One region of the Oceanobacillus sp. MO10714A genome, then DNA from elsewhere that is predicted to be linked to it. Evidence: riboswitches for the same ligand, from Rfam matches in the RefSeq annotation. Region 1 holds a riboswitch; each other region holds the start of a gene.
What was found. A riboswitch is a leader RNA that binds a small molecule or an ion and turns the genes downstream of it on or off. The one in region 1 is predicted to bind thiamine pyrophosphate.

Region 1 (10,347 bases):
TACGGGGTTCGGTAATGCAGTTATTTCTGCAGCGATGGAGCACCGTACAGAAGGTTTTATTATCGGGGTAGGGACAAATATGTTTAAACTTGCTGGTCCCGTCATTGTATACGGTGTATTTGCCGCATTTATTATTGCATTAATCAAAACGATTTTCCTGCAATTGGGAGGCTTATAATATGTTACTTGGAAAGCAGACATGGGAATTTAAAAATCGGCCGGTCATTCTCGCTACCGGTATAACAGGAGGACCATTTGAAGCAGATGGCCCTCTCCGCAGTGATTTCGACCATTTATTTGATGATGGCTGGCTTGAAGAAGAGACTTTTGAGAAAGCACAGCAGCGTTTAATGGAAGTAGCAGTTACACTTGCATTAAAGAAAAGTCCGATTGAAAAAGAGCAGGTAAATTTCTTTATAAGTGGAGATTTAATCAATCAAATTACTCCTACAACATTTAGTGCCAAGTCATTGGCGATGCCTTATCTCGGCTTATTCAGTGCTTGTGCTACCTCTACAGAAGGGCTCGCATTATCCGCTGCTTTACTTGATGGCGGATTTGCCGACTTTATCGTAAGTGGCTCTGCTAGTCACCATGCCGCAGCGGAAAAACAGTTCCGCTATCCGAATGATTACGGCAGTCAAAAACCCCCGACTGCACAATGGACAGTTACCGGAGCGGGTTGTGCCGTTCTCAGTAAGCAAGGGAATGGCCCAACTGTGACCTCTGCAACAATTGGGAAAGTTGTTGACATGGGAATCACGGATCCTTTCAATATGGGAGGGGCAATGGCCCCTGCTGCAGTGGAAACGATTCAAACACATTTTAAGGAAAGAAACGTAGATGAAACCTATTATGACCTGATTATAACCGGGGATCTCGGTAAAATTGGAAGAAATACTTCTTTTGATTTATTAAAGCAACAAGGCATTCAACTAGAAGATAAGCAATACGTGGACTGTGGCATGACGATTTACGGTCCCGATCAACCTGTTCAAGCAGGTGCAAGCGGCACAGCCTGTTCAGCAATTGTCATGTACGGGCATTTTCTGAAACGGATGATGCAAGGGGAGTTTAAACGGATGTTACTCGTAGCTACCGGCTCTTTGCACTCCCCGTTAAGCGTTCAACAAAAGGATTCGATTCCTGCTATTGCACATGCAGTCTCAATTGAAATGGAGTGACTTGTTCATGATATTTTTCTGGGCATTTGTTATTGGTGGTCTTATTTGTGTTATAGGACAGATTATGTTTGATGTATTCAAGCTCAGTCCTGCTCACACATTAACAACTCTCGTAATTTTAGGCGCTATTCTTGACGGACTCGGTTTATATGAACCGTTAATTGATTTCGCTGGAGCAGGTGCGACTGTTCCGATTACAAGTTTTGGGAACTCTTTAGTCCATGGAGCCATGGCTGAAGCCGAGAAACACGGGCTGATTGGCGTTGTTACAGGGATGTTTGAAGTGACGAGTGCCGGTATTTCAGCAGCAATTATTTTTGGAGTTCTCGGTGCTATTCTCTTTAAGCCGAAAGCTTAGCGATCTGTAACAAACAACATGAAGAAAACAAATGCAACATTCTAGCGGGGTTGTGGATGGGAACACATTTCTAGCTGAAATTGACAGCGAAAAAGAGTACCTCTGCTTAATTACGTTACAGACCGTGGTTTTAAGTTCCGATAAAAAATAGGACCGGGAAATTTACCGGTCCTATTTTTACTCGATTAATAAAGCAATATTACCAAACTGGCTGTTCACTTCCAGATGATTGAACGCTTCTTGGGCATCATCCAGTTCAAAGGTTTTATCCATAATCGGTCTTATTTCATGCTTTTCCATATGGGCTAATACCTGTTGCAACTCTTCACGACTTCCCATCGTGGAGCCGAACAATTGATACTGACCATAGAAAAAGGCCCGTAAATTAAGGTCAATTTCATCCCCAGCTGTAGCTCCGTAAATAACAATTCTTCCGCCTTGCTTCAATACGTCCAACGAACGATTAAACGTCGCTGCACCTACACTGTCGATCACAAGATCAATCTGCTCGTTCTCCAATTCCTTTTCCCAATCACTTTCCGTTGAAATGGCAAGATCTGCTCCGATCTTCTGGGCCTGCTTCAACTTTTCATCACTTCTTGAAGAAACAATCACCCGTGCACCGATGCTTTTTGCAAATTGGATGATATACGTGTTCACCCCACTACTTGCTCCAGGAATAAATACGGTCTCCCCCGCTTTAATATTCCCTTTAGTCACTAACGCACGGTAACCTGTCAATGCAGCAAGAGCGAGCACACCGGCTTCTTCCCATGTTAAGTAATTTGGCTTCATTTCTACTTGTTCTTCATTGATAACAATTTTTTCGGCAAAAGTTCCGTGATCAGGCATGCCGAGGATGTCAAATCCTTTTGGTGGTGCGTCACTATTTTCGTGCCAGTTAAGTGATGGATTGATGATGACTTCATCCCCCACTTTAAAACGAGTGACATCTGCTCCAACTGATTCGACGATCCCCGCTCCATCCGAACCGAGGATTAAAGCTTCTTTATCGTTACCTCTCCGGTTCGGTATATAGAGATCTCTCCTATTCAGACCCGCTGTTTTTAGCTTTACGACAATTTCATTATTTCCTAGTTTCGGTTCTGGCATACTTTTTAGTTTTAATTCTCCATATTCTACAACAAATGCCTTCATTTCCACTTCCCCTTTCGTATATACTTTTATATCTATTCAGATAATTATCTTCTATTATCAGTGACTTTGGGCGAATTTTCAACCAGAACGAATTGATTCTTTTTTATAATGTTGTGCTGAAAATCTGCGCCGGGGGAACTACGTATTCACTCTGAAACAGTTAACCTAAAAAAATCTCTCCTTAATTTAGGAGAGATCATTATTTTTACAGTTGCAATGTGAGCGGATAGATTGCGGTTTAGCTTGATGCTAGGTTGAGCAATGCGCGCGGTTGTTTGTGGAATAGGAAAAATACAATCACTGCTGACAATACAAATGACGGGAACATGTACGATGAATTATAGATAATCGAATACACCCAAACTGATTGTCCCTCAATCGCTGCTGAACCGAAAAATACTGCCCCAGCAACGGTATGTGCAAGGAAACGCAACACAGAACCAAGCAGTACACCCGCCGTTATATACGTTAGGTACACTTTTGTCCGCCCGTCCCGTACCGCTTCTTGAACTTGTCTTGCGAACAGACCGGCAAAACCGATCACCGTAAAGGCAAGTGTATAATCAATGAACCCCTGAAGTGGCGTCAGAATATATGCGTTCCCCGTTGCAATCTGTAACATCCCCCAGAGGAAACCGGATACTAATCCACCTTTTAATCCCCAACGGAACGCTACTATAAACACCGGAATCATTGCAAAGGAGACCGAACCACCTTGCGCCCAGATTTTAAACGATATTGGCAAGATATCTAAAAGCAACGCCAAAGCAGTGAAGATTGATACTTCAATTAAAAATAGTAGTTTATTAGACTTCATTCGTTATAACTCCCCTTTTTATAAGCTTTTTATAAGCTATTTTGAACAACTTTTTTAAATACAAAAAAAGCAATGCCAAGGGAAGGTTCCTGATGGGGAATCCGCTCACATTGCTTTTTATCCATCAAAAAACCATCATCCCTACGCTAGTACTAACTAACAGGTTCAAAGGGTCTGAGCAATCCTCGTTGCCCACTCTCAGCTATTAGCTCCCCCTGTTGGCTTTTTCTATGCTTTTTTCGTTAACCCTATTATAGCTAATGTACACTTATAAAACAAATTTACAGTTTAAGAAACGCTTCGACGTCCTTGATGCAAAGCTCGATTGCAGCTTCCCAGAAGTCCGGTTTTGTAAGATCGACTTGTAAATGTTTCATCGCAAGCTCTTCTACCGACATCCGTCCCGTATCTTCCAGTAATGCAATATAGTCGTCTTCAAAGCTCTCTCCCAGCTCTTTTGCGCGGGCATAAATACCAAGACTGAACAAATAACCAAATGTATAAGGGAAATTATAGAATGGTGTCCCTGTTATATGGAAATGAAGTTTCGACGCCCAGAAATAAGGATCATATTCATCGAGTGCATCTTGATAAGCCTCTTTCTGTGCTTCCACCATCAATTCATTCAATCTTGCCGGTGAGACAAAACCTTTTTCTCTTTCTTTATAAAAATTTAATTCAAAGATAAACCGGGCATGAATATTCATAAAGAAAGCAACACTTCGATTAACTTTATCTTCAAGTAAAGCTTTCTTTTCTTCTGCTGTTTCTGCCTGTTCAACTGCTGCATCAGCGACAATCATTTCCGCAAAAGTTGAGGCCGTTTCCGCGACGTTCATTGCATAACGTTGATTAAGACCATGAACGTCATTCATCACATGCTGATGATAAGCATGACCAAGTTCATGGGCTAACGTGGCAACATTCGATGCTGTTCCGGAATACGTCATAAAAATTCTTGTTTCCTTACTATCAGGAAAACTTGTACAGAAACCGCCAGGACGTTTGCCAGGCCGATCTTCCGCTTCAATCCAACGTTTTTCAAAAGCTTGCTCAGCAAAATCCGCCATCTTTGGGCTAAAAGAACGGAATTGATCCATAATAAATTTGGCGCCTTCTGTATAGCTCAATTTTTTAACATGGTCGGTAATCGGTGCATCGACATCATAGAAGCTTAATTTATCTATATTCAATAGTTCTGCTTTTTTATTTATATAAGCGACAAAAGGTTGTTTATTATTAGCTATCGCTGTCCACATCGCATCTAACGTTTCTCGCTTCATCCGATTGATACTCAGCGGTTCTTTTAATACATTTTCCCATTTGCGGTGCTTATACATTTGTAGTCTAAAACCTGATAAATGATTCAATGTTTGTGCAAATAAGGATGCTTGTTTATTCCATGCATCGTTTAACTTATCAAATACTTTCTTTCTAGTTGCTCGGTCGCTTGAAGTTAATAGATTGGAGGCCTGACCAATTGAATAGGACTCTATCTTTTCTTCCCCTTCAATTTCCACTGTCATATTCCCTACGATTGTATTATACATTTGATTCCATGCATGATAACCATCGACAGCAAGATCATTAATCAGCACTTCCTGTTCCACAGCAAGTAAGTCCCGTGCTTTATTACGATATTCTGATAATACATACCCTATTTCTTGTAACGCTTCGTGCTGAATGGTTGCTTGCCATTCCTCGTCCGGGATTTCCGCAAGTTTCTGCATGAAAGTTGTCAGCACGCCATTAAACGAAGCTGAAAGTGTGCCATATTCAGCAACTAGTGTTTTAGCCCCTTCATCCGTTACATCTTGCGCACTTAAACAACTGACGAACGCTCCAGCCTCACGAAGTTTGAACATTGTCTTCTCCAATTCCTTTATAAACTGGCTAAGCATCGTGGAAAATGAATCTACCCCCACTTCCAATGTGGTGAATTGGCCTTCTAATTGTTTAATCTCCGTTCGAATCTGACCAAGATAATCTCTGAATTGCTGTGACGCACTTCCTCCTGGAAATAGTGAATCCAAATCCCAAGTTGGATTATATTCTTTCATTTCTCTTCCTCCTTCTTCTCCCCATATTATTGTATCGAAATATCTGAAGGATTGCATTATTAAGATCCATTTACACGGAAAACAAGTTTGAGATAGTCTATTTAGTGGTATTTGAATAATGGTTTCGTTTTGTTAATTTATCCTTAAATAAATATTTTTTAATTAAGATATATTGACATTACCGATTTATTAATTTATACTAGGTAACAGAAAGTAAGTATTGAGGAATACTTAATAATATTTGGAGGGATTTTAAATGACTAGAGAAAAATGGACGGTAGACTTGGCGCACAGTGAAGTAGGTTTTTCGGTTAAACACATGATGATTTCTCGAGCGAAAGGAACATTCGACAAATTTGATGCAGTGATCGAAGCAGATGTGGAAGACCTTACCGATTCGAAAATCGAAGTAACGATTGATGCTGCAAGTATAAACACACGTAACGAAGACCGTGATAACCATCTTCGTTCTGCAGACTTCTTTGACGTAGAGAATCATCCGACACTTACATTTGTTTCAACAGATGTAAAACGCAAAGGAAATAATGAATATGATGTAATTGGCGATTTAACAATTAACGGAAATACAAATCAAGTTACATTAGACGTTACATTTGAAGGTCAAAGTAAAGACCCGATGAGCGGTTCTACAGTTGCCGGCTTCAGCGGTGAAACGAAAATCAGCCGTAAAGAATTCGGACTTACTTGGAATGCTACACTTGAAACAGGCGGCGTACTCGTATCCGACGAAGTAAAAATCCACTTCGAACTAGAACTTCATAAAGCTGAGTAACTGATGCACATAAAAGCAGTATCCCCATGAATCCGGGATACTGCTTTTATTTTGATTGGAAATAGTCTACTGTTTCAGAAGAGAATACTTCAACTGTTAAGCTGCCATTTGCTGCATAGGCGGTAAGCACGATTGGTTCATTGTATAAATTTTTAAATGTAAAATCTGGTCCCCACCAACTTACGGTTGCATCTCTTCCCGGGGGTACGTAAGGAACGGAGCGGCTATGAGTGTACCTTTCAATCATTTGGATACCACGTAAATCAACTGCATTAAAAATTGTTGATGATAATTGACAAATACCCCCGCCGATATCTTCTGAGAACTCACCTTTTACAATAACCGGCGCTCGTTGATACCCTTTCTCTTCTGTTCGTTCACCAACAATATCATTAAATGAAAACACTTCACCAGGAAAAATAACCGTTCCATGTACAGCTTCTGCAGAAAGGTTAATATTTTTTGTCCGTTCTTTGTTTGCGGAATTATAGTAAGTCGTGTAAGAGCCAAGACGTTTTTGAGTTATTTCCCGCAGCATTTCCTGACTCACCCTTGGTTGAACTGCTTTAGTCGGGATTTCAACCACCTGATCCTCTCCAGTATAAAATGCCTTTAAAAAAGAGGTTGTAAAAGCAATTCGATCCAACGCTTTTCCAGGCTGCCCCTCGATAATTTCAAAGCCGTTGCCAAGTGTTGCGTTAGTAGGGGGCTCTTTAACTTGTTCTGCCAATTGATCCATTAATTCATCCAGCCTTTCCCAATTTACAAATCCATGTGCCCAATCAGATAGGGAATAAGATTGGAGTTCGTCTCTCTGAAGCATAATTTCATCATCTTCTGCAGAAACAACCGCTATAGACAAGAGAAACCATAACAGAGTGAGCACAAAATATAAAGTATTACGGCGCAACTTTATCACCTCTGTTATAATATGGCTCAACTGAAGATATAACATACGAATGAATAAAAAAGCCACCCAGTTTATAAACCGGGTGGCTTTTAGATTGGTTTTATTAGCGGAAATCCCTTGAATCTTCTAGGATATCACTTACTGCTCGGTAGCCTACAATTGCAGCTACAGCGAGCAACAAAATGCTGCAAAATCTTTTCATCGTTCATCTACTCCTCTTTACCTTTTATAGTGGATTAATAGTAGAATTCCAAATTAGAAAGGACGATATTTTCCTTTTTTCAGCAATGCTTTCGGTCCGCCGACTACCAAAAGTGTACGGTCGTCAACTACCTTCTTCATCGCAGCTGCTGGCTTCCCTTGCAATTTCACGCCATTAAAGATGTTTCCAATACCATCGGAAATTCCTAGTGATGCTACTGTACCTTTGTCATCGAAAACAAAGTCTGTTAATGGTAGGCCATATAATGCGTTCTTGATGTTCTCTGCTACATGAGCACCTTCTTGTGTTGCTAATTGACCAGTTGGTGGATATGGTTTTCCTGTTTCTTTATCCATAGTCCATGAGCAGTCACCAATAATAAATACATTTTCAGATCCTGGTAAGCGCAGATCAGCGTCAACGTTAACTTTTCCACGGAATACTTCAAATCCAGATTTTTCAAGTACTGGGCTTCCCATTACTCCTCCAGTCCAGACACTTGTACCAGCTTTAATTAATTCATTATCTTCACCAACAATGAATCCTTCTTCTGTACATTCCGAAATAGCTGCACCGATTCTAAATTCAACACCACGGTCTTCTAACGATTTCTTCGCATATGCTACAAGATCCTCTTCAAATACCGGCAATATAGATGGTGCCGCTTCTACGTTAATGATCCGTGCTTTGTTACGCGGGATATCATATTTCTTACAGAGTTCAGGAATCTTCTCGGCTAATTCACCAACAAATTCGATACCTGTAAATCCACCGCCACCAACAAGCACAGTTAGATCACTATCATCTGTTGATTCACCACTGCTGTATTGTGCGAATTTATATTCGATATGTTCGCGGATGACGCGCGCACTGTCGATATCTTGAATGAAGAATGCATTTTCCTCCATTCCTTTAATACCGAATGTATTTGTTACAAAACCTAATGCGAAAACGAGGTAATCGTATTCTACTTCACTGTTTTCGAGTACGACACGCTGGTCTTCCGTTTTAACTTCCACTACGGTGTCATAGATCAGACGAACACGCTTTGGATTAACCACGTCAGAAATCATATAGCGAGCCTGGTTATGGTTAATTGTACCTGCTGCAACTTCATGGAGCCAAGTTGCCTCATAGTGATAGTTATGCCTGTTAATGAGTACAATTTCTGCTTCTTCAGGTGACAGTTTTTGGGCTAATTTTCTCGTTGCAGTAAGCCCTGCATAACCTGCCCCCAAGACAACAATTTTGGGTTTGTTCATTATAAACACCATCCCTTTTTGTATTTTTTCTGTGTTTAGTAAAAGCGTTTTTCTTCTCATTTCATAGCATGATTATGTACAAAAGAACGCTTGTACCAGTTAGCTTATAACCTACTTTACAATGATAGCAAACTTTGCTTAATTAAGCTATTAATGAAATCGTTTTTATTAAATTTAGAAAGCTTATTCTTTTAGCTGCAGTTGAAAAGGGATTTGCTCAAACAAATCCCTTCTTCCATATCTTATTAATGCAATCTTCCACCGTCTGGATCATCATCAATCGGCTCTTCCGGTTCTGGTTCCGGATCAGGATCTGGTTCGGGATTTGGCTTCGGATCCGGTTTCGGATCTGGCTTTGGTTCTGGATCAGGTTCCGGCTTTGATGGTTTTGGATCCGGATCCGGTTTCGGAGTCGGGTCCGGTTTCGGAGTCGACGGTGCCGGCCGCTTATGCGTATCTGGGTTATGATCATTACGATTATTATAATTGCTTGAGTTATCTGGGGTATTATTATTTCCAGTATTTGAATTATTGTTATTTGGAACGGTCCAGTTCCAGTTCGTCGGTTCTTCCGTTTCCGGTAATTCATTTTCCACCGATTCTTCTTCCGGAACTTCCGGTTCTTCCAGCGGCTCTTCCTCTACCTCTTCAATTGTGTCACTTGAAGCAAGGATGAACTTTGCCTTATCCTTTAAAACTAAAGAACTAAGCGTTTCCTTTTTCACCGTATCTACTGGTGTCTCAAATGGTTCATCATCTTCTTTTTCTACGATTTCAATGTCTTCCTGTTCCTCGGTTTCTTCCGTTTCTTCTTTTTCAAACTCTTCATTATCTATTTTCCCGAGTTCGCCACGGTTCGCATTCGCTTGGTAAATCCCTAAGCCAACAACGCCAACAAAAACAAGAAACGTAATAATATTAATAATTAACAGCTTCCTAGGTTTCACGATTTATCCCTCCTTGCTACATCTTTCCAATTGCCCCTATTGTAAGCTTTTAGTAGGAGGTTTTTCAATGGTTTTTGATAAATTATTCCTTTACCTCTCATTTACCTAAGAAATTCGTCATTTTTCATGTGTTTGTTTCTTATTAAAATCCATTTCCCAGCTATAATACGCCGTTCCTTCTTTCTTCTGATAAGAAAGGTAAGCATTGAATTTCTTCCCTTTTTTACTAGTCAATCCTTTGACGTAAGCTCGGTTATTTTTCAAAATCTGCTTCACCATTGTTTTTGTCGGTTTCTTCCGCATCGTGGCGAGGAACTTATCATTTTTCCAGATGGCGAATTTACAGCCGCTTTTCCAATTTTTACAGCTGAAGGCCATGTAAGTATCAACGACGTCCCCGCCACAAGCTGGACATTTACCTAATACTTCGTTCGTCGCCTTCTTTTTAGCTGCTTTATGGATGATCGTTTCCTCGTCCTGCTTAATAGTTTCAACTGCTTCTGTTGTGAACTGAAAAATTAGACTGAGGAAGTCTTTTCGCGTTTCTTCCCCTTTTTGAATATCCGCGAGACGTTTTTCGAGTCGGCCGGTAAATTCTAGATCAAATAAACTTTTCACCGGGAAAGTCTCTACAAGCTTTCTTCCTAGTTCTGTAC
Region 2 (10,347 bases), on a different contig from region 1:
ATAATAATCGAGATTCGCCCGGTACAAGGACTCTTGAATCGTCTGCACGGCCAAATCGTATTGATGGTATCTCCCTGGCAGCTTCGACGTGATGATTAAATCTTGACGCTGTACACCAGTTTTACGGACAGCTTCCCCAACTGTACCTTCGTTTTCATAGTTATAAGCGCTATCAAGCAGACGATACCCATTGTCTATCGCACTTATAATCGACCGGACCCCAGCGTTACCATTCATTTTATACGTCCCTAGTCCAATTGCCGGGATTGATAGTCCATCATTTAATGTAATTTCAGGAATCGATCTAATCATGTAAAACATCTCCTTTTCTATTGATTTCTCCATTTAAATGAGTGATTAAATTTAGTATAACACACTCACCGACCGGAATTCTGTTCCTTCCTTCTCCAACAGTCTATAATAGATCTAATGAAAGTCATCAGGGAAGGGAGGTGTTTCGGATGGTTGGTATGGGATACCGAACGATTAAAACAGCAGTCGGTGCAGGTATTGCGATGTGGTTTGCAAGTCTTGTTGACATTCAATTTGCAACCTTTGCAGCGATTCTTGTCATTATGTGTATTGAACGGACGAAAAAACGAACCATCTACACGATTAAGGATAAATTTTTCGCTTGTCTTCTTTCACTCGTTCTCGGTATGGTGGTCTTTGAATTATTAGGCTATCACCCGATTGTATTTGCGATTTTCATTCTTCTGTTTATACCGATCTTAATGAAAGCGCGGATTCAAAACGGATTTATCACAAGCATGGTTGTCCTCTCCCATATTTATATGATTGGAAATGCAAGTTTTGAAGTTTTCTTCCATGAACTATTTATCATTCTCACCGGGATTGGAATTGCATTCATTGTAAACAGTGTTATGCCGAGTATGAGAAAAGACATTGATAGGTTCAAATATGAAATTGAAGAAAAGTATGCAAAAATCCTCTATGAATTCCATGCTTTCTTAAAAGATAATCACCGGAATTGGGACGGACAAGAGATTAATGAAGCGGAAGAAATTATTAATCAAGCGAAATCGATGGCCATCCAAGATATTGAAAACAATTTATTACAAGAAAAAAGAACAGACTATCATTATTTCAGATTGCGCGAAGAACAGCTCGCCATATTGCGACAAATGCTGCCAATTATAGGCATCGTTTCCCTCTCAGAGATCCATGTGGAACAACGCGAAATGGTTGCCGACCTATTATTGAACATTAGCGAAAACGTCCGCACGAAGAACATTGATCCTGTTCTCGAAAAGTTAGAGTCTTACGAAGAAATTTTCCGTGAAAATGAACTACCAAAGACAAGAGAAGAATTCGAAGTGCGGGCCAATCTCTTTTACTTGCTTTTTGAAATTAAGAATTATTTGCTAGTGAAGAAGAAAGTGATGCGGCAACGCGAACCTTTTTCTAATCGCGCAGGTGTACGAGTGTAAAGTCTAAGTAAAAAACAAAGAACAAGATTGAATTTGGAGGAAATGAATCATGAAATTGACAGAGATCACCATCCGCCATTTACAAATGAAATTAAAATCTCCTTTTGCAACAAGTTTCGGAACGCTAGAAAATCGTGACTTTCTACTGCTAGAGGCAAAAGACGAAAGTGGAACGATTGGTTGGGGAGAATCGGTCGCCTTCCGTGCCCCCTGGTACACCGAAGAAACGATGATGACGAACTGGCATATGCTTGAGGATTTTCTTATTCCACTCCTCCTCAATAAAGAATTGCAGCACCCGGATGAAGTGCGTGACACTTTTTCCCCCATCCGGAAAAATAATATGGCAAAATCCGCGATTGAAGGTGCAGTTTGGGATATCTATGCCCAGCAAACGAACCAATCTCTTGCAGCGGCACTTGGCGGGAAGAGTGAACAGATTGAGGTTGGCATCAGTATTGGCATTCAGCCTACTACCGATGACTTGATCCAATTGGTTCATGGATATGTGAAAGAAGGCTATAAGCGTATGAAAGTGAAAATCAAGCCTGGTAAAGATGTCGAAGTAATCCGGGCGTTACGCGAACACTTCCCTGATTTGCCGATTATGGCAGATGCTAATTCAGCTTATTCATTAAAGGATCTTGATACGTTAAAACAACTTGATGAATTTAATCTCATGATGATTGAACAACCACTCGCTTCTGACGATATTATCGACCATGCCAAGCTGCAAAAAGAGCTGGAAACTCCGATTTGCTTAGATGAAAGCATCAATTCGTTGGAAGATGCACGAAAAGCGGTGGAACTCGGAAGTACGAAAGTTATAAACGTGAAGATCGGCCGTGTTGGCGGATTATCTGAAGCGAAAAAAATCCATGATTACTGTGCGGAGAAAGGTATCTCTGTCTGGTGCGGCGGGATGCTTGAATCAGGAATTGGCCGGGCCCATAATATTGCGCTAACATCGCTGCCGAATTTCACCTTGCCTGGTGACACATCCGGCTCCGACCGCTATTGGGAAAAAGATATTATCGCACCAGAAGTTATCGCGAATAACGGTTATATTACGGTTCCTAAGAAAGCTGGCATCGGATATGAAATCGACCGGGAAGCAGTTGATGCATTCACGTTCAGTAAGAAACATTATCGTTAAATTGAGAGCGAACGTTTTTCTTGTCAGTATTTAGGGAACGATTGAATATAGGTAATTTCGCTTCCCCATATAATCGACAACAATGAAAAAGGAGTGTTTCCTAAGTGACGACGTATAATAAACTTGTCCGCGACGGTATTCCGTCAATATTGGAACAAAACGGTCAAGCCTTCAATACCGAAACCCTTAACCAGGATCGTTATATTATGGAGCTAAAAAAGAAACTGAATGAAGAAGTGATGGAATATCAAGATGCAGCAAATGACGAAGATGCATTAGAAGAACTTGCCGATATCCTCGAAGTCATGCAGGCCCTTGTCGGTATCCACGACACCACGATGGAAGATGTAGAAAAACGTCGGGCCAAAAAGGCAGAGGAATATGGCGGGTTTGAAGAGAAGATTTATTTGGTTGATGTAGAGGAGAAATAGCGATGAGGTACTTAGACTTTCCCTAAGTGCCTCATTTTAACATGCCTTTTTTCCGGACTGCTCGAGCTTCCTCGCCCGGACATTCCCCTTATATATAAATTTCCCTGTCCAAAGAAAAGCACCAGTATCGCAAGCAAACCTGTACCAGTCAGAAAAGAGATGAGTGCACCTTCAATCGTCCCAATTCTCCGACCCAGTGAGGCGTTGACGGACGATTGACTGCCTACTAAAAGCCCACCCATCATCATACTTATTTGATTTACCAACTAAACTAAATGTCATTTCATTAATACCCAACCTCAACGACTGCATTCACAATATACATTAAATCATTTTCATCCTGTTGATCTTCAAGGAAAATACCGCTCGTTGTCGCCATGCCTCCAGCAACGGTTTCTACCGTTACCGTTCCATAAGGAAGCAAACTTTTAATTTTTTCATGGTCAAGCTTTTCCTCGTCTTTTGGTACAGCGAGCTTAACGTTCACCCGCATATTGTTCAAGTCTTGACTTGGCAGCATTTTCCTTATTCCTGGCATGGAATTATAATGGATCGCATCCATAATCGCACGTTCGGCAGCTACATTTATGTCCTGGCCGTGGAGATCAATTCCCATTCCTGCTTCGATAAATAGAATTTCTTTCAATTATATTTCCCCTTTCCATTGTTTTTTTACTTCAACTGCGTGAACAACTTCTGCAAATGTTCCTTGGAGTAACTCTAATGCGTCGTGATGTAGTTTTTCATTATCCGAGACGACACAATTAGAGGGAACCGTTACGAAAAAATCTCTCATAGAAGCATCACGAGCAGTCGTGTCAATACACACATTCGTGTAAGCTCCAATAATCGTAAGATGGCTTATACCATTTGAGCGTAATAAAAGCTCAAGATTTGTATGGACAAACGCACTATACCGATGTTTTACGACAACTTTTTCTCCTGGAAGCGGAGTGAAATACTCATGAATTTCCGCTCCCCAGCTTCCAGGTTCACAGTAGGATAAATTACTTTTCTGATTGCTTCGGCCGAATCGTTCATTTGCAGAAGGGGATTCCGTCCAAGCACTATGTTCCGAGATCACATGAATCACTGGAATCTCACATTCTCGTGCTGCTTCTAGCAAATCCTTCATCTGTTTCATTTTTTCATAAAAAGCATGAATATCTTTCCCGCGTTTACCTGCGGTGCCTTCCGGATGGCAAAAATCATTTTGTAAATCGACTAGAAGTAGAGCTACGTTCCCGTTTGTTGTATTCATTCTAAATCTCTTGCAGCTTTTTATACGTATTCACCGTCTCCTGATCCAGCAGATAAAGCTGATCAAGCAAAGCAGGGATGAACGTGCCCGGCCCTTCCGCCTTTTTCATCGCAAGTTCCGCAGCTATCCCGTAAGCTGCAGTCACTTCCACACTCGCCTCATACAAGTCTTCGGCAACACTTAAATAAGGCCCAACGAGAGACGAAAGCAGGCACCCGCTTGCCGTAATATTTTGTAGCATGGTATGCCCATTATTACAAAGACTCATGCGCGTTCCGTCTGTAATGACGTCTGTTTTCCCTGTTGCAATAACAACCGTATCATATTCTTTCGCTACTGTTTGAGCAATTTTCGGATCAATCGATTCAACCGTAGAGTCAGGGCTTTTCATAATATCAAGCGCTCCGCCAAGTACGGAAATTTCCCCAGCATTCGCTCGGATAGCAGCGAATTTCACCTTTTCCAATAATTCATTAATCACTTTCGTACGGAATTTTGTTCCCCCTGCTGCGATGGGATCAAGAATGACTGGAATTCCTTTTTCATTCGCTTTAAGGCCAGCAAGCAGCATCGCCTCGGCCCGATCCTCGGTTAAAGTTCCGAGATTCAATACGACAGCATCCGCATGACTCGCATTCTCCTCCGCCTCTTTTGGTGTATTCGACATGGCTGGAGACGCACCAATCGCAATTAAACCATTTGCCGCAAAATTTGTCGCAACCTCATTCGTGATGTTATAGATAAACGGACTTTTTTCTCGAATTTTAGCAATATAGTTCATGTAAACTTCCTCCTTTTTAGTAAATTGAAATAGATTAAGGGCGAGGTAGTTTTTAAAAAAGAAAAACCACCCCGGGAATTGGAGTGGTTATTAATACAATTTAAGTATGTATACCAACTCCACTTTCCTACGCTAGTATGAACTAGATCAGGTTCAAAGGGATTAAGAAAAAGTCTTATCTCAGCCGACTGGCACCCCTAGTGGAAAAATATCTATTCTTTATGACTAGTCTATCTTATTTTTAATATAAAAGAAAGGGTTTGCGTGCGTGCACCCAAACCCTTTCTTTTATATTAAAAACCACCATATGGCACGAATCCGGGACCGTACTGCCAAAATCCCGGGCCGGGTCCGAAGCCAGGACCGTAACCAAATCCGGCCCCTGGACCGAACCCAGGACCGTATCCCGGTCCAAAGCCAAAACCTGGTCCTCCAGCGATTAAACTGCCACCTAAAAATCCTAGTCCTGCTCCTATTAATCCAGCTGCAAGCGGATCAATACCGCCACCTGGCCCAAACGGACCCGGCGGACGAGCCCGGTGCATTTCTGGATATGGTAATGGCGAATGATGCATCGGTACATGATTTACAAATCCATGCATGTATATGCTCCTTTTCAAGAAAAATTTTATCCTGTTCTTTCCCTTCCCTACAGCCTATGGCAGAGTACAGGAAACCGCACTAGACAAATCCCTATTTTTGACATGAAATTTGGGTCGGAAAACGAGATGAATCCTTTTTCTCAGGTGACTATGCATTCAGAATATCGAAAATACAAATTCCGTGAGCAACATGACAGTATTCCGGGCATATAGAAGGTTATCAATCCCTATTGACCAGCTCATTTCGCCTAAGAGGAGCTATCAACGTCAGGATGTTAAGATTCCTAAATACCCCACTTCCCGCTTAAGACTTGCTCGGAAAAATGGTGTAAGACCACGAATAAATGAAATCAATAATAAAAACAATCCCCCAAACCATTGAAATGTTATACATCATTTCATTTGCATAAGGTGATGCCAAGTAATTGTCATCACCAATCCACGAAAGATCAGTCAGGTAATTCATCGCCTGATTGAGATCCTTTATTCCATAGCTCCAGAAAACAATCTGGACGGCTGCGAATATAAGTAAATGGAAAATGGAGCTGTATCGATTGATTTTGGCAATATATTTCGGGTCTTTTTGTCTCCTGATGATTTCTTTATCCCTTTCAGTAAGTAAGTCGATACCGCGCAAATTACCAATCTTCAAGCGCATCCAACGGTCCAACTTCCGGAAATCATTGATGCCAAAAGTGCACGCATACAAAATAAAAATCAAAATAACAATTTGAAACATCGAAATCTCGCCTGTTTCCCGGTAAATAAGGAGAGCAAGCACTCCCTCAACGATAAATAAGCCGAGAAAAGACAGCAGAAAGATAAGACTTAAATTCCGTTTGTTGAAAAAATAGCGGATGACCCCGAATAGAATTAATGAGATAAAGGACAGTATCTCTGCAGCGATAAAAATTTCCCATTGATGTTGGATTAGAAAGGTCATTTGGTGGCTCTCCCCTTTTGGAATTGGTTTAGGTTAATATGAAAAACACTCACTTGTAGTTTTACGGCGGAAGTGAGTGTTTGGTTTCAATGATTGCGCCTATAAATTCTCTTAAAACCATCGGATATGACTAAGTTGTATTTTTAACCTGTCTAGCTTTCTCTTGAATTTCCCCCGTTTATCGGTGATTAGTTGGATTTCAGATTTCAAAGCAATCTTTTCTGCCACGGTTTCGATTGTCAAGTTCTCTGTATTAATCCGTTCCTGGAAAATATCATGCGATAGTCCTGCGATACATCGATTGAAACATGAGGGAAACCCAATATATGAAGGTTGGGATATACAGTCCGTAATAAATCCATGATTCTGTTCAACTAACATTCAGTGGGAGAGGTAAGGATATCCCCACTGAATGAGTTTCACTTTATGGCACGGGTTGCAATATCGGCGGTCCACCTAAAGACGAATCTTTAAGTCTTTTATAAGCAACATAAAAGGAGATCATTGCACCGATAACAAAGAACATGGCTGAAACAAAGGAAAGTTCTTCTAAAGATATTATCTCATTTGATGAGTTTGTTGATTTTGATTCTTGTGGTGATGACATAATGAGTACACCTCCAAATATCTTTTCCTTCTTTAATGTATTCAAGCGGAGAAAATATTTTACTCTTTTTAAAGGAAGACAGCCTTCAGATAATAACCTACCCGCCGATTGCCTTCCAGCCATGCGAAAAGTATTAATTATAAACTCGTATAAAGATAAGAATAATCATGTTAAAATACTGTTATAGAAAGGTTTTAAAAAAGAGCATTTCTAAGAAAGGAGTTAAAAGGTTATGGATATCCATCTATTCGTCCTAATTTTCACCATCATTTTCATGCTCCACAACCTAGAAGAAATCATGACAATTGAAAAATGGTTCAACAAAACGTATCCAAGAATTCGCAAAAGAATCCCTGCTTTTGTAGAAGAAGAACTCAGGAAATTTGAGACAATGAATGCAGCCAGATTTTCTTTCGTTGTATTTTTACTTTCTATCCCAGTAGCTATTCTGATTGTAATTACAACAATAACTGAGCACTATCCTCTATTTCTCGGGTTAAATCTGTTATTTGCTTTAAATATTTTTACCCATCCCGTACAATCCTTATACTTACGCAGCTATACTCCAGGTCTTTGGACTTCTGTATCACTGATCATTCCTTATTATATTATTCTTTCTTATCATATATCTAATACTGGTTTATTAACATTCAACAATTTATTAGGTGCAGTCGTAATTCTAATCTTGTTTATTCCTATTTTTCTCCTCAGTCATAAAGCAGCAGAAAAATGGAACTAACTCCTCGAGACAAAATTCAACAGTAGCAAATCTTGTCCTTTACTTAGCATCCGACGAATCCAGTTATTCCACTTGTTCTGAGTTTATCGTGGATGGTGGAATTACCGCAATATAATAAAATTTTCACACCAAAAAAACGACAGAGATTATCTAAAAATATTCCCTGTCGCTTTTTATTAGACGAAATGTGCTCTTACTCAATCCCCTCTGCTATTTGCAGAAACAATTCTTTCGGCATTTCAGATTCTTCGCCAATTAATTCAAGAAACACATCTTCATGTTCCCAAGTGAGACACATGAAACCATCATCATCAACCGCCAGATTACCTTCATTACCATTAATAGTGATTGTCTCCGTCTCTTCCCCTTCAAACATTCCATCATAATCCTCTTGTGAAGGATAGATGCTAAATACGAAGCCGTTCCAATCTTCATCCTCATAAATGAGATAGACCATCTCTGACTCATCATCCGAGGAATAATAGGATTCCGTCATTTCATAGCCCTCCGGTACGAATGTAACATCGGGAATCGTATAATCTACATTTTCCTTAATTTCCTCAAGTGACATTTCTTCCTCGAGAAATGCAAAATCTTCTTCCCATTCCTCTTCCGTTACAGCATTTTCTTTTACTTCTTCTGGAACTTCAATTGGCTCAACTTCATTCACATTCGACACCGTAGCTTCCGCTGTAACTTGAATAGATTCACCGTCCATTTCAAATTCCGCCTGAACAGTTTGTGATTGGATCAACATTGACTCTTTATCAACCTTCATTTCGGTCTCAAAACTGTTAATCGTAATGTCGGAAAGGTCTTCTTCCAAGTCAATATCCATCGTCAAATCTCCCATTGATGTATCGAAATATGGTTCGATTAATTCCTCAAATTCTTCTCCCTCACCGGTTAACGCAAGGATATACTGATCCTCTTCCTCCGTCATTTCAAATTGATCAGCAAACGCCTCTAGTTTTTCAAGTTCACCTTCATTTAATTGGTCAAAGCTCTCTAGTCCCATTTCTTCTTCATCCGTAATGAACCATTCACCGAACATGTTCATATACACTTCTTCACCAACGATATATGTCTCCACATCCATAGAAATTCCAGTCATCCCCATCGTCATGTCTAAATAAAGTGTGTCCGGATCATGTGTGACGTCAGCCGTACCTTCAATCGATACAATCATATCCATAATCTCTGTATCGATCTTCATCTCTGTCGTATAACTTTCTAAATCAGCATTCGCTTGAATTGCCTGCTCCAACACTTGGCCTTCTGTTAACGGCTCCTTATCTTCCCCACAAGCGGCAAGCAGTAAGAAGCTTGCCATTATCAATAAGGCAATGGTTTTTCTCATCTCTTTTTCCCCCTTTTACTTATGCAACATCTTTAAAAATAACAATTGAAAAAGTGACCCCTAACTCCTCTCTCATGTAGACATGTATAGGAAAATCCCTTTTGTAAAACTAAAGAATATTATACCCCAATACTTGGTAAATGGGGATAGTTATTTAGATGGATATGAATTTTATTTTTTAGTAAAATGAAACTTAATTACTTGCCACTCGTATGTAAGATATAAATGTATGAATCGGAGGATATTTAATGAAAAAGTATCTTGTCTTTATCATTAGTTTTATTGTAATGTTCACCGTATTCCAGGTACTGTCTGGCATGTTTCTAACATGGATATATACTCCGAATATTAGTTCAGCTTGGAGCATGAGTACTGGTCTCTCCCAGGAAACCGTTATTACAGGCAGCAATTCATTTGGGCTACCATTGCTTACTGCTGCGCTTGCTGCTTCTGTTGCTTATGTGACCTTGGTGAAGTTTGCGAGGGGTAGGAAGGGAAATAGTTAAATGATGATGGGAAAGAGGCAGGATTCTTTCTTACCTGCCCTCTGAATACTCTCGTATCTGCATCCGTCGACTTTTCCTTATTTGCGCACTTTGAAACAGACGCTTCTCCTCCTCCGTTTCCGGAATCACGCCACTCACTTTGGTTGGAATTCCTTCACTATTAATTGCAACCATCGTCAGAATTGCAGTAGTAGTCGTTGTTATTTCGCCTGTATCCAAATGCTGGCATTCCACTTTCACATACACTTCCATCGAGGTTCTGCCTGTAGAGACGACGACCGCCTCCAATTTTAATATGTCACCTGCCTTAGCAGTTGAGAGAAAATTCACCGTATCGATCGATGCCGTGACGACCACACTCCCGCTATGCTTCATAGCAGCAATCGCCGCTATTTCGTCAATTGATGCTAAAACAGTTCCTCCAAAAATTGTTCCCATATGGTTTGTATCCGGAGGTAAAACAAGCTTCGTCTGAATTGTTCTCGAAATTGTCGCTGGTAATTTTTCTTC
Region 3 (10,347 bases), on a different contig from region 1:
TCTCTCCAATGCTCGCTATAGTGGAATTCAAATGGGCAAGGGTGCTGCCAATCCATTAATTGTTTCTTACTTAGGAAACTGATTTCAATTGGGTACGGCGAGAAGGAATAGTCTAGAAAAAACTGTGCTAAATTCCTTTTTTCTGCAAGTCTTATCGGTTTGTCTGTAACAACCAACACATCGATGTCGCTATGTTTAGGGTTAAACCCTCCCATCGCTAAAGAACCGTGTAAATAAAAACCTACAAAGTTATCACCTATAATATCTTGAATTCTTTCTTTCATCTGTAAGATAAAATTCTTTATTTCAGTAGAACACGATTTCCAATCACCACTCATTTTAAAACCCCTAGCACTATTTTACTAACTTACCTCTATCCATGATAAAAGGTTATGGATTGCTCCAATTATTTCAACTGGTCTATCAAGATGAATCATATGGCTTAATGCAATTGTAAATAGCATTTCACTGTTCTTGCTTAGTTTAGCTTACTGCAAAATAAGTTCTTGCCACTTCTCCTCCAATAAACGTAATTCCGCTTCCGGTATCCCCTCCATCATTCCTAATTTAGTATTGAACGCTTTATCCCGTCCAATTACAACGAGAGGAACTTGCGGGAACTTTCCTAAATACTTAATAACATCTGCATCCCTCTTCCAATTATTCATTTCAGAATATATCGTTCTGTACATAGAAGGGTTGTTTTGAAAATCTAGTAAAAGTTCCGCGCTTTCCAAGGTATGTATCTATCCCTTAGCAATTAAGATTGGCTAAGGTCCCTCATAAGGTGGGTTTAAATAATGATCAGCAAAATCTTCTTTATAAGGAGCATTGGATTTGAGAATTCTTTCGGAGGCGGCTTTTGTATCGTAAGGCGTGACTTTTAATTCAACGCCAGGCCCAAGTAATGCCCAACAAGCTCCGACAGCCCTGCTCTGCAATCCAACACTACCTGCATTTATAATTCGTTTACCGGCAACCATGCGATCAAACTGAATATGCGTATGACCACAAACGATAATATCTTGTCGTACCTTCTCAACCATTGGTCTAATTTCCTCTTCAGTAGTGTGTATTCGAATCGCTTCTTCATCACTACGGGGTGATCCGTGTACAAATAAGATTTCTCCTAAGCCAGCAATCGTCATCATTGTTTTTTCGGGCAAATTTTGAAGGAATTGTAATTGCTCTTCGGTTAATTGGTCCGCGCACCAGTGATTTAATTCTGCTATGAAGTCTTCTAACCCTTTTTCTTTTCCATGGCGGTAAGAAACTTCACGATCAACATTTCCTCTAATAAAAACAAACTCGTCTTTGTAATCCATTAGCAGGTCCATTACTTGCCGGGGCTCAGGTCCCCAAGCTAAATCGCCACCGACTATCACTTGATCAACATTTGAATTTCTAATCTCTTGCAGAACTGCTTTTAATGCAGAATAGTTCGCATGGATATCATAAATCGCAGCTACACGCATATATAAACACCTCCCCCTTATTCAATTCACCATTAAAATTTAAAATCCTGCTTGCCTCGGTTCAAAACTTATATATCAGCATCTGAAATTTTTAGTTTTTACATAACTCTTGAATCTTACGTTACGTCATATTGTATAATACGAATAAGCACACTGGAGGTGGATCATTTGTATTCGATCGGTAAATTAGCGGATATTAGCAAGACTACAATTCGTACGTTGAGATATTATGATGAAATGAATATTTTAAAGCCATCTAAAATTAGCGAGGGTGGGCATCGTTATTATGACGAAGAGGCAGTTACCCAGCTTTATTACATACTGACATTAAAAGAGATAGGCTTCCCACTGATACAAATAAAGGCTATCATAACGAATCAAGAAAAATCTCCAATGGAATTATTACAGATGCAAATGGAATTGATTCAATCGAAAATTGAGCAATTAAAAAAGAACAAACATACGTTAGAAAGTGTTATTCAAGTCATCGAGCTCGGCGGTCATAAAAATTGGGAGGATATTTTTAATACGTTCAAGTACCTTTCCCCTATAAATAGCAAAGTTAGCGAGAAAAGAGAAAAATATTTCTCAAATGAAGAATTGCAGATCCTGAATACCTTGCCAAAAGTCGGTCAGGATACACCAGTTGTTGCGGACTTTATCAATTTATTTCGCGATATACGACAAGCAATTGCTGACCAAGTAACACCTGATTCTGAAAATGGCCAACAGCTTGCTAATAAATGGTTTGAGATAGCTAAGGAAATGTATGGTGAAAATGCAGCTACAGCCAAAAAAGCGTATCAAGTCTATCGCACCAAAAATGAAAATCTTGGATTTGTCTATCTTGACGAGGATGTAATTTCATTTATTGAAGATGCATACGGTCATTAGTTGAAGGGTGATGGAAATTTACACTTCTTATAAAACGGCCTTTGGCATTATACTTTGCAGTAGATTTTGTATACTTGCAAGGTTGGCCAAAAAAGCAAAGCACTCCCCTTTTTTTTCAAAAAAGGCATTTTCAAGTGGTTTCAATATATACAATTGCTATTCGTTATTCGCGGAGTCACTCTTGCTGGATTAAAGGCACTCTTGCTACAAAAGTACGGAGTAGATGGGTATAATCAAATGCTGATTTACAGGCAAGTAACCGAATGGTTTTTCAGTTTGCTGATTTTGGGACTCTTCCTCTATACGAATGTACCAATAAGTAAAATTATGAAACAAAAAAAGTTAGAGGAAAAAATAGAAAACGCCTGATAAACCAAGCAGGTGACCAATCATTACTCGATTCGTCACCTGCTGGATAATCATTAGTACGTTCGATAAAGTGATATTTATTAACTAAATACAATACCGCCATCTGTGATAATAGCTTGTCCTGTAATATAGTCAGCGTCATCTGATGCTAAGAAAGACACAAGGTTAGCAACGTCCTCTGGTTCCTGCGGTCTTCCTAATAAAATACCAGAAGAGAACTCTTTAAACGCATCTCCCTTTTTCATTTCCGGATTATACTTAATCATTTCTTCGTCGATACGGGTCCACATCGAAGTATCAGCTACTCCAGGGCAATAAGCATTTACTCGGATATTATGCTTAGCTAATTCCTTGGCGGACGAATGGGTGAAGGAACGGACGGCATGCTTCGTCGCAGAATATACGGCCAACATTTCATACGATTCGTGGCCTGCGATACTACAAGCATTGATAACTTTCCCTTTCGTTTTTTGCTTTATAAACCGCTCTGCAGCCGCTTGTGTGCCAAAAACTACACCATTCACGTTGACTGAAAACGCCTTGTTTAATTGGTTTTCTTCAATGTCTAGGAAAGGACCTACAACTTCTATACCCGCATTATTTACAAATACATCAAGCTGTCCAAACGCCTCTGCCGCTTGGGACACAAGTTGGAATTGATCCTCTCTTTTTGAAACATCGCCTACAACACCTTCAACTTGTATTCCTTCTGCTTTAAATTCTTTTAAGGTAGAATCAAGTAACTCCTGGTTGATGTCATTTAAAACAATATGAAATCCATCCTTAGCTAGCCGCTGGGCAATTCCTTTCCCTAAACCACCTCCAGAACCAGTTACTACCGCAACTTTTGCCATATACATTTTCCTTTCGTGTATGTTAATGTGTTTAAGCTAAAAACATTCATTATTATATAGTGCGGCAGGATGAGAAAAGTATTAATGGTAACTTTTACCGAGCTGTCATCAATATTTTACAAAACATATTCAAGGTTTGTTTCATTGAACATGTTTTTAACATGTTAGTCCACATTATCAACGAGATAGGTGGCTATCTCTGGGATAAATGATAAGACAATAATAAACACTAACATAATAATCGCATATGGGATGACTCCTTTAACTCTCTTTATGATATCTGCTGAAATTTACTACAGGTTATTGGTAATTCCATGCAAGCTTTAAGACAAACAAATCTTCATCTATAGACCTTAGGCTAATTTTATTCGAGGTCGGGTTGCTCTAAACCAATGTAAACAAAGGATGAAGATACTTAAAATATTTCTTCCATCAATCAAAACTATTTATAAAAGAAGAGGAAATATGGGATAAATTTAACTGATTTACCCATACTAAAATGGACTAGCTAGATAGATGGAGGTCACTTATGCGCCCTGTAAAGAAACGAGCAAATCAAGCGGATTTCCCGCTTTCTATAGAGGAATTGAAAAACAAGCTGGATATAGAGATTCTCAATAATCAGGATCTGAGTTTCACGGTTTATAAGCAAGAAAATAAGCAAATTGCTTTTTTTTATATTCCCTATCTTATTGATGAAACTAAAGCCGAGCAACAAGTCTTGACTAAATTATTAGATATGCAAACAGAATGGACAACAGACTCCATATTAAGTGAGATTCCGCTCTCCGCGGGAAAACAATTGTCCAGCATTACGGCTCTCCGAAATAAAATTACCGAGGGCTATATCGGTCTCTACATCGAACAAGAAAATCAAGTTATCATGTACGAACTGGGCAAAATGGAAAAAAGGGCACTGGAAAAAGCGGAAACGGAATCAATGGTTATTGGTCCGACAATTGCTTTTACAGAATCCCTTAAAAATAACTTAAATATAATCAATTGGCGGATGAATACACCAGACCTTGCAATGGAAAAAGTTGAAGTCGGCAAAAGAAATCCAAAAGAAACGAGAATAATCTATCTTAAATCAGTTGCAAATGAAACAGATGTTAATACAATGAGGCAACGGCTGACCGACCTTGAAGTTGATATGGTTGAAGACATTCATATGCTTAAACAATATATTTTAGATTCCTCCACCTCTGTATTTGCGCAATTTGTATCTACTGAATTGGTGGATCGCTGTATGTATGCAGTAAAAGCAGGTAAAATTGTCGTTTTGGTTGAAGACAGCCCGTTCGCTTTAATTGCACCTTCCACATTATTCAGTTTCTTTGAGTCCACAGAAGATCGCTATTTTCATTGGATGTTAAGCATGTTTGTCCGTTTTCTTCGCTTTCTCGCTGCATTTGTGACTTTACTGTTAACACCAATGTATGTCGTTGCAACTACGTATCATTATGAACTAGTTCCATCCCAGCTTTTAGTTTCACTCGGTGAATCTCGGGCGGTTGTTCCTTTTCCTCCGCTCATTGAAGTACTCCTGATCGAACTTGTAATTGAACTATTACGGGAAGCTGGAGCAAGACTGCCCACTAAAGTTGGTCAGACCATTGGTATTGTTGGTGGTGTGGTTGTTGGAACTGCTGCGGTTCAAGCTGGTATTTCAAGTAACATTCTGATCATTTTGGTTACAATGAGTGCTTTAGCTTCTTATGCGACGCCTAGTTATATCATGGGTAATACGGTAAGATTTGTTCGTTTTCCACTCTTTTTCCTTGCTGGTTTTTACGGGATTATCGGGCTGATGTTTGGTATCTGTTTATTAGTCATCCATTTAGTCCGTTTGGAGTCTTTAGGCAGGCCTTACCTATCGCCATTGTACCCACTCCGGCTGGCCGATTTTAACAAAACTTTTTACAGTCTGCCAGAGCAAACGAAATATCAACGATTTTTATCGTATCGACCAAAAGATAAACGATTTTTTAACAAAGAGAAAGCTATGGAAAGAAGAGATATTGATGAGTAGGGATTGTATATGAAAATTAATCTTCAAATACCAAAAGGTGAACAATTCCGTTCTTTCTATATGCTTTTTATTATTGCCTCCATGCAGCTGGGTGTTGGATTGATTGGAATCCCACGAATTGTCTTTATGGAAGCAGGGCATGACGCATGGATTTCGATACTCATTGCCTACCTCTATATTGCCCTGCTCCTTTTTGTCATGTTATATATATTGAGGCAATATGAAAATACGGATATCCTCGGCGTTCAGGCCGACCTATTTGGCTGTTTTATTTCAAAAGTGCTCGGAACGGTATACATCCTTTATTTTATATTCTATATCTTATCCACACTCGTAACCTATATCGAGATTATTAAGGTTTTTGTTTTACCGGATAGTAATGCATTCGTGCTGGGATGTATGCTTCTTATTATTGCTATCTATACGGTATTTGGCGGTCTAAAAGCAGTTGTTGGCGTCACCTTTCTCTTCTTTATGTTCTCTTCTTGGTTATTTGTTTTATTAATTCAACCAATTCGACAAATGGATTTTCTCAACTTTCTGCCTGTGATGGATAAAGATATAATGGATATTTTACGAGGCACAATTGCTGCGTCTTATACATTTACAGGATTTGAAATCTTGTTTTTTATCTATCCCTTTGTAGCAAATAAAAAAAAGATTGGTAAGCCTGTTTTCTTAGGACTATCCTATTTCACTTTCCTCGTCCTTCTTTCTACAAACATAGCGATTGGATTTTTAAGTCCAGCTCAATTGGAAAGAAGAATTTGGGTTGTATTAAACTTGTTTAAAATTCAAACCTCTCCTATCATCGAGCGGTTGGACTACGTTGTCATTGCAGAATGGATGATGGTTGCGATGCCAAAAGTGATTCTTCTTATGTGGTGCATAAGTTATATAGCGAAACGTATTTATAATCTTTCGAACGAAATTAGTGTTTACACAAGTGCAAGTATCCTTCTAATTCTGATCCCTTTTTTTAATGAGCATTTTATCATTCAGCGTTTGATTGATAATGTTAGCAGGGTATCCTATGGGATTGTATATATTTATCCCTTCCTTCTTTTGCCACTCGTTCTTTTAAAGAAAAAAATACGGAAGAAATAAGGAGGGTGAATACATGCGAACTGCTAAGTTAATACCGTTATTCATATTTATTGTATTTCTGCAGGCTTGTCTGGAAACGACGCAAATTGAGAAGTTGGCAATCATTAATTCACGTGGAGTTGATCTAATAGATGAAGGGGAAAAAAGAATGATTGAAACGACACTCGTTCCTTATATTTTTGATCCGCATGCTCCGGAAATGACAAGTTTGTTGATTGGAAGGGGCCGTACGATTAAAGAGGCCCGTTCAGAAGCTGAAAAACAATCGCCCTATCCATTAGTCCCCGGAAAAATCAGTATAGAATTTTATGGAAAAGAAGCAGCTGAATCAGGCATTCTTCCCTTTCTAAATACACAAGTTCGTGATGCAACTGTTTCTGAAATTATGCAGCTAGCCGTAACCAATCAAACTGCAAGAGAAATTCTTGAAATAGAGCAACAAAGTGTAGAATTAAATCGAACAGAGTATTTACAAGACTTAATAAGTAAAGAGGTCGAAAAGGGTACTTTACCACGAATTACCTTACAGTTTTTCACGCGATTAGTGCAACAAGTCGGCATTGATCCGATACTTCCAGTAATAGACGTAGTGGATGGTAAACCTACACTAACTGGTGCAGCCGCTTTTCGGGCAGACCAGTATGTTGCTAGCATATCAGTAAAAGAATCATTCATGGCTAATTTATTGAGACAGCGTTTGAGAGGAACCCCAATTGATGTAGGCGTCCCTCGTGAAAATTATCTGGACGAGATAATTGCTTATAAAGGAGAACCGTCAGAAATTGAAGATTCGATTTATCTTTCTTTAATGCTTAATACAGGTAAAGGGAAAATAAAAATTGTCGACTCTGATTCGTTAGCGTTTAAGGCAGATATCACAATGAAACTGGAATTATTAGAAACCTCAATCCCAATGGACATTAAATCAGAAGATACTTCTCGGAAATTCGAACGTGATATAGAGAAATACTTTGTAAGAGAATATGAAAACCTATTCGCGAAACTTCAAGAAGTAAACTCAGATGCATTGGGTCTTGGGAGAAAGTATATCACTTCAAGAAAAGGAAGTAAAACGACTAACAAGGAATGGATGGAAAAATATCAAGATGCCAAAATAGAATTTGATATCGATGTGACAATTGTCAACTTTGGGGCGATTGATTAATAAGTGGACAGCTAAAACCTTTATGTTTAGCTGCCCGTCTTTTTATTTAACAGCTTTCGCACATTGCCGCCATGTCCTGTGCTGTTGCAGATATTTCTTAAGATCAAAAGTATCCGGGTGATACACTGCACCCTTACCTTTTTCAAAACATGTGACATTTATGAAAACTTTTGCTATGCTAGATTCGAACTAAATAATATGAAACTACTAGGGGTGCCCTAACTGGGCTGAGAGGAAAGTGTGTTTCCGACTCTTATCGACCTGATCTGGTTAATGCCAGCGTAGGGAAGTAGTGAGATTGTTCTCATAACTATTTTCTTGTGAAGCCAGGTCTAATCATGACCTGGCTTTTTAATTGGTTGATTTTACCCCTTAAGATTGGAGGTCAAGTATGAATAAAACCCGTCTCATCACGACGATGGCCGTCTTTATCGCAATTGGAACAATCAGCGCACAATTAATCTGGTTTCCTGCCGGTGTAGCCCGCGCTTATCCAGTACAGCATGCGATTAATGTCATAGCCGCTGTCACCTTGGGACCCGGTCCGGCAGTCATTATTGCTTTCATGATCAGTCTATTACGCAATATGCTCGGACTAGGAACCTTATTAGCCTTCCCAGGTGCAATGGTCGGCGCTTTTCTTGCAGGGTTCCTGTATAAGCAAACCAAGAAGCAATCGCTCGCCGCATTAGGTGAAGGGATTGGCAGTGGGGTTATTGGTGCATTATTTGCAGTGCCATTTGCTTATGTATTTATGGGGACATCGGCCGGTGCATTTGTTTTCATCCCCCCATTCCTTGTAAGCAGTATATCTGGAGCAATTCTTGGACTGCTCGTTGTATCTAAAGTTTACACCAAGGGCTTAATAAAAAATTAAAATGAGTAAGTTGATGAAGGAGAATGTTCAATGAAGAATGTTGCATGTGCTCTAACGATAGCGGGTACGGACCCGAGCGGCGGTGCTGGAATTCACGCCGATCTGAAAACGTTTCAGGAATTGAAAACTTATGGGATGTCAGTCATCACCTCCATCGTGTCCCAAAACACGACAGGTGTTCAAGCTGTTTCCCACGTCTCTCTAGAAATGATCGAACAGCAACTAGACTCGATTATTTCTGATATGCCTATCCATGCATTTAAAACAGGGATGATTGCCAATCAGGATATGATGAAAATGATTTATAATAAAATTAAGCATTTGGATGCACCTTATGTTATGGACCCGGTCATGGTTGCCACAAGCGGTGACACATTGATTGAACGCGATTCCCGTAATTATTTGCGGAAGAATTTGCTCCCTCTTACAACAATTGTAACTCCAAATATTCCAGAAACAGAATATCTAATAGATGAAAAAGTTGAAACCGATGAGGACATGAAGCAGGCTGCCGAAATGCTTGTGAAAAATTTTGGCGCGAAAGCTGCACTAGTTAAAGGCGGTCACCGCGAAGGCGATGCGGTTGATTTCCTTTATGATGGTTCAAGGATCCATAGCTTTTCGGCTCCCCGAATAAATACAAATAATACACATGGTACAGGTTGTACGTATGCAGCAGCGATAACTGCTAATCTAAGCCAAGGCCTCCCTCTTAACATTGCGGTTAAACAGGCAAAACATTATGTAACGCTCGCGATCAAGTATTCTTTGGACTTAGGAGCTGGTAGCGGACCGACAAATCATTGGGCACCGCGTATCCATACAAATAATTTAACGACAACTGAGGTGGAGTAACGATGTCATCATTTAATCCATTAAGCTTAAGGAAATATTTCATTATGGGAAGTCAAAATGTTAAAGGTAATCCCGTTGCTGTTCTGGAGCAAGCTATACAAGCTGGAATTACAATTTTCCAATTTCGGGAAAAAGGCCCAGGCTCCCTTTCAGGAGATAGTAAAATTAAGTTAGGAAAAGAATTGCGGACAGTTTGTAGCGTACATCAAATTCCATTTATTGTTAATGATGATGTAGAATTAGTAGACAAATTAGATGCAGATGGGATACATGTCGGGCAAGATGATCAATCGGTGAAAGAATTACGGGAGATGTTTCCTAATAAAATCATTGGATTATCTGTTTCAAATCAGGACGAATTAAATAATAGTGCGCTAGAATATATTGATTATATAGGTGCTGGTCCAGTGTTCCTTACTACAACGAAAGTGGATGCAAAGTCTAGTGTCGGGTTGGATTGGATCCGTTTCTTGCGTGCAGAATTCCCTGAGTTTCCGATAGTCGGAATCGGTGGGATTAATACAACAAATGCGAGCTCAGTATTAAAAGCTGGAGCTGATGGTGTTTCTTTCATATCCGCTGTAACGAGAGCAGAAGATATAAAAGAAGCAGTAAGTAAATTATAATATTCTTATTTTTTGTTCGCTATGGCAAATAACAGACAGGAAATTATGGACGGTGTATACAATGGAATCTGCTCCAGCGCTTTATATTCACCA

Region 2: linked by a shared signal. The riboswitch ahead of thiM (hydroxyethylthiazole kinase) and the one ahead of thiT (energy-coupled thiamine transporter ThiT) in region 1 are both predicted to bind thiamine pyrophosphate.
Region 3: linked by a shared signal. The riboswitch ahead of thiW (energy coupling factor transporter S component ThiW) and the one ahead of thiT (energy-coupled thiamine transporter ThiT) in region 1 are both predicted to bind thiamine pyrophosphate.

Annotation. Positions count from the first base shown of each region.
Region 1 is NZ_JAXHDC010000022.1:9,641-19,987, reverse strand. It holds gene spoVAC (stage V sporulation protein AC) at 1-178, shown strand, start outside; gene spoVAD (stage V sporulation protein AD) at 180-1,184, shown strand; gene spoVAE (stage V sporulation protein AE) at 1,192-1,542, shown strand; gene SPD53_RS11905 (zinc-binding dehydrogenase) at 1,720-2,700, opposite strand; gene thiT (energy-coupled thiamine transporter ThiT) at 2,939-3,517, opposite strand; TPP riboswitch at 3,639-3,743, opposite strand; gene SPD53_RS11895 (M3 family oligoendopeptidase) at 3,799-5,577, opposite strand; gene SPD53_RS11890 (YceI family protein) at 5,834-6,370, shown strand; gene SPD53_RS11885 (VanW family protein) at 6,417-7,256, opposite strand; gene SPD53_RS11880 (NAD(P)/FAD-dependent oxidoreductase) at 7,536-8,744, opposite strand; gene SPD53_RS11875 (hypothetical protein) at 8,990-9,691, opposite strand; gene SPD53_RS11870 (type IA DNA topoisomerase) at 9,809-10,347, opposite strand, start outside.
Region 2 is NZ_JAXHDC010000021.1:31,236-41,582, reverse strand. It holds gene SPD53_RS11760 (aldo/keto reductase) at 1-312, opposite strand, end outside; gene SPD53_RS11755 (aromatic acid exporter family protein) at 462-1,451, shown strand; gene menC (o-succinylbenzoate synthase) at 1,501-2,607, shown strand; gene SPD53_RS11745 (nucleoside triphosphate pyrophosphohydrolase) at 2,712-3,038, shown strand; gene SPD53_RS19850 (DMT family transporter) at 3,050-3,280, opposite strand; gene SPD53_RS11740 (Lin0512 family protein) at 3,325-3,684, opposite strand; gene SPD53_RS11735 (cysteine hydrolase family protein) at 3,685-4,299, opposite strand; gene thiM (hydroxyethylthiazole kinase) at 4,301-5,080, opposite strand; TPP riboswitch at 5,188-5,289, opposite strand; gene SPD53_RS11725 (hypothetical protein) at 5,374-5,682, opposite strand; gene SPD53_RS11720 (hypothetical protein) at 5,987-6,625, opposite strand; gene SPD53_RS11715 (hypothetical protein) at 7,050-7,355, opposite strand; gene SPD53_RS11710 (HXXEE domain-containing protein) at 7,465-7,971, shown strand; partial or broken gene SPD53_RS11705 (SDR family oxidoreductase) at 7,994-8,086, shown strand; gene SPD53_RS11700 (DUF4367 domain-containing protein) at 8,165-9,331, opposite strand; gene SPD53_RS11695 (hypothetical protein) at 9,580-9,837, shown strand; gene SPD53_RS11690 (acyl-CoA thioesterase) at 9,868-10,347, opposite strand, start outside.
Region 3 is NZ_JAXHDC010000001.1:424,734-435,080, forward strand. It holds gene SPD53_RS02410 (aminoglycoside adenylyltransferase domain-containing protein) at 1-338, opposite strand, end outside; gene SPD53_RS02415 (hypothetical protein) at 489-668, opposite strand; gene SPD53_RS02420 (metallophosphoesterase family protein) at 771-1,475, opposite strand; gene SPD53_RS02425 (MerR family transcriptional regulator) at 1,644-2,369, shown strand; gene SPD53_RS02430 (hypothetical protein) at 2,523-2,738, shown strand; gene SPD53_RS02435 (acetoin reductase) at 2,819-3,592, opposite strand; gene SPD53_RS02440 (spore germination protein) at 4,122-5,624, shown strand; gene SPD53_RS02445 (GerAB/ArcD/ProY family transporter) at 5,634-6,731, shown strand; gene SPD53_RS02450 (Ger(x)C family spore germination protein) at 6,745-7,896, shown strand; TPP riboswitch at 8,096-8,201, shown strand; gene thiW (energy coupling factor transporter S component ThiW) at 8,288-8,773, shown strand; gene thiD (bifunctional hydroxymethylpyrimidine kinase/phosphomethylpyrimidine kinase) at 8,804-9,628, shown strand; gene thiE (thiamine phosphate synthase) at 9,631-10,254, shown strand.